DNA from 2 places in the Paenibacillus sp. NPDC101420 genome. Region 1 is predicted to be linked to the other one. Evidence: riboswitches for the same ligand, from Rfam matches in the RefSeq annotation. Region 1 holds a riboswitch; the other holds the start of a gene.
What was found. A riboswitch is a leader RNA that binds a small molecule or an ion and turns the genes downstream of it on or off. The one in region 1 is predicted to bind cyclic di-GMP.

Region 1 (3,185 bases):
CCTCATCACGGTCTGTTAGCAGTTCAATGACGGCAACACGGTTGATGGCAACAGCGTCCTTGATGGCTGTTTCGAACTCCTCCGCTGTCTCACATTTGTAACCCTTAGCGCCTAGTGATTCTGCGAATTTCACAGCATCCATAGGGACTTCGTAGATAGTTCCGTCAATACGTCCTGTAGTTTTTTCCATACCTTTTAGAGCCATATCTAGCTGTTTATTATTCACAACAATGAATATGACAGGAATATCCTTGCAGACAGCAGCGTTAATCTCTGCGCCTAGCATCATAAAGCAGCCGTCTCCTGTAATGCAGAAGATCGTTTCTTCTGGAGCAGCAACCTTTGCACCAATCGCCATCCCGATGGAATTACCCATACAAGCAAAGTAAGCATCGAAAACAAAACTGCCCGGTTTCTTAACCTTGTACCATTTCGCAGCATGGAAACCGTGACTTCCATCATCAACAAAGACTGTGCTGTTATAAGGAATCAAATCACTCATCGTACTCAAGACCGATGCAAGTGAAAGGTTTGGTAAAATCGGAGGCTCTTCGGTATAATCGGAATTTGTCGGTGCTTCGCGTTTTGTGATGTTGTTCGTGTCAATATTATTGAGATAGTAAACTAGATTGTCGCGTAGATCTCCAGTCACTGGAATCGTTTTAGAGAACAATATTTTTCCGACAAAAGTCGGATCGCTATCAAACTGAATTAATGTTGCAGGATGATTTTCCCTTTTAAGATTACAAATAGTCATATCACTTAAACGTGACCCGAGAACGATAAATAGATCACTTTGATTCAGCAAGTCATCCCCATGGGTACAACCGCCTACTCCAATTGGACCGTGATAGAGTGGATGATCCCAAGCTATAGCCCCTTTACCACCTGGAGATGTAACTACAGGAATATTAAATGTTTCCGCTAATTGAATTAGCTCACTATGTGCTCCTGAGCGGTTAACGCCTTTACCCGCGATAATTATTGGATTCTTAGAGCTATTTATAGCATCAAGTACACGGTCGATATTAGCATGGCTAACCAGTGATTCGCGTTCAGGGATTACAATATTACATTCCTCTAGCAATTCCGTTTGTACATCAAAGGGAATACAAAGGTGAACTGGACCACGATTACCGCTCAAAGCAATGGATATGGCATGATTAAAGATTGTGTTAAAGTGATCTCCACGTTCAATAAGCTTGCTATATAAGGTGGCAGGTCTAAACATATCAGCTAAATCAGCTAGAAAAGAAGTAGAGTCCTGACATTGGGGAATTCCAAGCTCTTTAATAGATTGATGGCCAGTAATAAATAGGACAGGTAGGTTGTTAGCCTTAGCATGTGCTGCTGCAGTTAATAGGTTTGTTCCACCAGGACCTGAAGTACCAAAAGCTACACCTAGTTTTCCAGTTTTAAGCGCATACCCGGCTGCTTCGAAGCCGGAACTGGACTCATGTCTCCCAGGAATAAATTCAATACCGTAATCTACCATTTTAAGAACAATAGGACAAATGGATTTCCCAATAATACCAAAGGAATGGGTAACTCCTAGGTTCCGTAGTGCTTCCGACATGTAATCTGCGACTGTCTTCAAAAAATACACCTCACAAGTTGATTGTTATTTTAAAATCAAACATTAGAAAACCTGTGCTCTGAATTAGGGCACAGGTTGGTGGCATAAATCGCCATAGAGACTGAACAATTGTTCAGTCGTCTTGGTTTTCTGCAACCTGGCAGTCATGGCCTCTGATTAAAAATGAGGCTGTAGATCCATGGTTTTGCGTCATCCTCTTTCGAAGATTTTGCCAATATTAATTTTAAAATTTATAAGAAGAATTTTCCTTTACAATATATTCCTAGAGTACCTTTGTCAATATATTTTCGCAAATTAACTCGAATTTTGACGAAAGTCTTGTCCAACCTATGAAATAATAGATATAAAAAAACTCCCCCTAAGTCAAAACTTAGGAGGAGTTTTTGGTCTTGTTTATATGATTTGCAAGTGACTTAAAACTTGAAAATATGGATAGTCTTCTGTAGATTAAACACAGCCTGTGTCATTTTCTCAGTTTCTTCAGCGACGGACTGCAGGGCATTAATTTGTTCATTCATAGCGGCGGATACTTCCTCGGTGCCGGCAGCGGTTTGCTGTGTGATTGCAGAGATATTCTCTATTGCACTTGAGATTTTCAAGGCACTTTCCAACATCAGATCACTTTCAGCAGAGAAGGAAGAGATTTGCTCGGTAATATACTGCACACTTTGCACAATTTGAGCAAAGATATGAGCAGATTGAGTGATCATCTCATTCTGTACCTGTACGACTTCTTCGTTGATAGCGATATTGTCAATCGCTTGTTTGATATCAGTTTCGATGCTCCGAACTAAGCCAAAGACTTCCTTCGTTGAAGCCGTTGATTCTTCGGCAAGTTTACGAACCTCCTGTGCGACTACAGCAAATCCTCGACCATGCTCCCCGGCGCGTGCTGCTTCGATGGAGGCATTCAGCGATAAGAGGTTGGTCTGCTCAGCGATCTCTGTGATGGTTTTTGTAATCATCGTAATTCCGCGAGCATTATGAGACAGGGCTTCGATAGTATCAGCTACTTTTTGAGTAGCCTGGATGTTTTTGCGCATGCCTTCAGCTTGAGTATCAACGGACTGCCGTCCTTGTTCAACTAGTTCTAATGTATGTATTGAACGTCTGTTCATTTCTTTCGTTGAGTTCGTATAATTGGATACTTTATTCTCAATATCTTTAATGGATTCTGTCATTTCAGCGATATCCGTAGATATTTCATTTGCACCAAGAGCTAGCTCGTTAGACGAAGAGGCTACCTGTGCCATGACAATTTTCAAATTCTGATTCTTATCTTCGATTCCACGGCTTGCATCCATAACTTGACGAGTGATTTGTGATGCTTCTGTCAAAATCTTCTTGAGCTTGTCAATCATAGTATTAAAGGAACGACTTACGTCCCCCATAGACCCGTTCTCATCGGCTCTACTAGTAAAATCCCCTTTTGAAATACTATGAGATACATTCGCGATGTCATCAAAAGAAGATGTAAGCGTTCTCTCGATAAAGCGGGCCACGGGGAAAGTTAGAGCAGCAAGAACTACGATTAGAACAATACCCAAAATAATGTTGCCTAAGATCATAAAAGTAACTAAAACAGGAA
Region 2 (3,185 bases), on a different contig from region 1:
AAGCTAAACAAGGCTTAATATTGGTGAACGGGACCGTGGTAAAAGATAGTGGGTTCCATGTGGATCCTTATGCCGATAAAATAGAGGTAGGGGGAGAAGTTGTTACCTACCGTGAATTCATATATCTTATGATGAACAAACCCCCGGGTGTCCTGTCAGCTACGGAGGACAAGCGGGATCGGACGGTTTTGGATCTTTTAAAGCACGAGTATGCACAGTTTGAACCGTTTCCTGTAGGAAGGCTAGATAAGGATACTGTGGGACTGCTGCTGATCACTAATGATGGGAAGCTTGCCCATGAATTGCTGTCGCCACGTAAGCATGTCCCGAAAACGTACGAGGCAACCATCGAGGGCGATGTAGACGCGGATGATGTCGCGGCTTTTGCAGCAGGGGTGGAGCTGGAAGATGGCTACGTTACTTTACCTGCACACTTAACCATTCTTGGAAGAGAGCGCGGCAGCAAAGTGATTTCCCATATTTCACTTATCATCACTGAGGGGAAATTTCATCAGGTGAAGCGTATGTTTCAGGCGGTAGGCAAAAAAGTCACTTTTCTGAAACGTGTATCTATGGGAGAATTGAAGCTGGATGAAAGTCTGCCGCTTGGAGCTTGTCGGGAACTGACGTTAGAGGAACTGGCACTCTTAGGCGCAGAATCATCTCAAGGATAATATAGAAAAAGAAAGACAAGGATGGTGGAGTATGAGATACAAACTGATTGCACTAGATGTGGACGGTACGCTATTAAATGATGATCACCACTTAAGCTCTGAGAATAAGGAAGCTATTGCTGAGGTTACACGTCTTGGCGGTCAAATCGTATTGTGTACGGGACGCAGTCCACAGAACTCGATTCCTTTCATGGAGGAAATGGGGCTGACTGGTTACGTGCTTGGTCACAATGGAGCAGCGACGGTACGAGTGGAAGATCGAGAAGTGCTGCACCAATATGGTATGGATGCACGTGGTCTTGACCCCTATATTGACTATTGCCGTAAGCACAATATTCATTATGATGTGAATACTGCTTTTGATATGTATGTTGATAATGTAGAGAATCTGACTAAAGAAGCTAATTATATGTATGAGCACTTCCGTATTGTGCCAGCGACGCTGCCCGCATGGGAAGATTTCCGTGAACCGGTTGTTAAGTTTACTGTATTTACACAGCCAGAAATCCTTGACGAAGCTGAACGTGAATGGCGTACTTGGGCTCCTGAGTACAATATTTTGCGGAGTGGTGAATTTTTCGTTGATTTGATGCATCCCGAATCTTCTAAGGGAAACGCATTAAGAAATCTCGCTGTGAAGCTGGGAATTCCGCAAGAAGAAGTCCTCTCAATCGGTAATTATTTTAATGATATTTCTATGCTTACCTATGCGGGGATGGGCGTGGCGATGGATAATTCTCCTGTAGAGGTAAAAGCGGCAGCGAATGCTGTTACGGGTTCGAACAATGAGCATGGTGTGCGTGATGCGCTGGTTAAATATTGTTTATCCTAATCTTTTTGATCCTGTAAAATAATTTTAGATGCAAAGCATAAAGCGGACTGGAGTCCTGTTTTATGCTTTTTTTTACGTTGACATAAGGATACGAGTAAATCGACGGTAAATAGAAATGGAAGATAAGTCGTTTACAGGTAATTATAACCATGATAAAATTAGCGGTGGGACATGCGTCCGTAAGCTAATTAAAACTAATTGATTGTCCGCGTTAAAGGTAAAATCATCGAAAGATGATGACACAAAGCCATGGGTCTAAAGCCTTTCTACAGAAGGAAATGATCGCCAGGCCGCCATAGGGATGTCTTATGAAGCATAAAGGATAGCTCTAAGAATATGTAGTCAATTTTGAGCTCTTTTATTATTTCGACCTATACGGCGTTACATTATCGCAAGGGGCCGAAAGGGGAAGTACATGAACAGTTTTTTCAAAACAATAGGCACTAGTTTGGCAGTAGGTGCTTTATTGCTGTCCGGAACGATCGGATGGATGTCTAATCCTGAAGTCGTGTCTGCCGCTACCACAACAGCAGTAACCGCGGATCAAATGATTAGCAAAGTAACGGCAGCCTCTAAAGCAATAAAGAATTTTCACTTAGATGTGATCAAAAAACAGGATATTCAGAGCGGTGGGGTACGTATCAGCAACACTAACACACTGAAGCTGGATATTAATCGACTGCCGAATTTTGCTGCAGCCGGCACCGTTGATAGTAGTCTTTTAGAAACAACGTACAGTCTATATGCCAATGACAAGGAGTTTTACTATCTTGTAGACGGAAGTGAACTGATCGATGAATCTGAAGATGAAGGTTACGACGATGACGGTGAGCCAATCGATCCTGATGCGCAGTATTGGATTGGACTGGAGAAGATGGAGTGGGATTCTTTTTACTCCAAAGGTCAATACGATCCTGTTTCCATGCTTGATTCGGTAAAAAAATATAAAAAATCTATGAAAGTCAGCACTGCTGGTGCTCAGACAGTCCTGCAATTCACGGTAACCGATCCGACAGCAGCTAAGGGAATAATCAAGCTCTATGACCAGGAGAACCTCTGGGATGGTGAGACAGTTCAACCCAAAAGCGTAACGTGGAAATTATTCGTCAATACTAAGACCTGGCAGACGGAAAAACTGACAGTCGATCTGAGTTATGTGCTGATAAGTGATGGAGAAAAGGATACATACAACACGAAAATCGAAGCTAAGTATTCCAAGAATAACAAAGGTACAACCATTGTAAAGCCCGCCGAACTAGAATAATAAGGTCGTTTTCATATGGAGTAAAAAGCGCTGTTCAGTAGAACAGCGCTTTTTGCTCCATTCATGACAGTAGCCAACAGGAAGTGAGATATGTAAAAAATAAATAAATATAAAATTGACCTACCAATTATTAGGATTTTAGTACATGCTATTTATGTGATTAATAATCTGAATTAATTTAATAGTGTATGAAATATCATGTTGTAACTATTATATTGAAAAGGTATTATAAGTTAGGTTAAATTTACATTTTTGAGAATTGCTATTCTTTTTAATGATTGATAGGGGGAGTGCGAATAATGTTATCATCCACAGAGCTTAGCAAGCTGAACGAAGTGAATTACAGGGAGGACCGATTAGAGGCACTTAATCATTTTTATGAGGATCTCTGTAATAAGAAAGTAGCCGATGGCTA

Region 2: another riboswitch for cyclic di-GMP. It lies ahead of ACQKMP_RS04260 (DUF6612 family protein); the one in region 1 lies ahead of ACQKMP_RS10780 (thiamine pyrophosphate-binding protein).

Annotation. Positions count from the first base shown of each region.
Region 1 covers NZ_JBNNSE010000002.1:445,278-448,462, forward strand. Annotated here, with positions in the region: gene ACQKMP_RS10780 (thiamine pyrophosphate-binding protein) at 1-1,606, opposite strand, end outside; cyclic di-GMP riboswitch class I at 1,725-1,820, opposite strand; gene ACQKMP_RS10785 (methyl-accepting chemotaxis protein) at 2,011-3,185, opposite strand, start outside.
Region 2 covers NZ_JBNNSE010000001.1:918,488-921,672, reverse strand. Annotated here, with positions in the region: gene ACQKMP_RS04270 (pseudouridine synthase) at 1-674, shown strand, start outside; gene ACQKMP_RS04265 (Cof-type HAD-IIB family hydrolase) at 706-1,506, shown strand; cyclic di-GMP riboswitch class I at 1,713-1,804, shown strand; gene ACQKMP_RS04260 (DUF6612 family protein) at 1,922-2,770, shown strand; gene ACQKMP_RS04255 (serine hydrolase domain-containing protein) at 3,070-3,185, shown strand, end outside.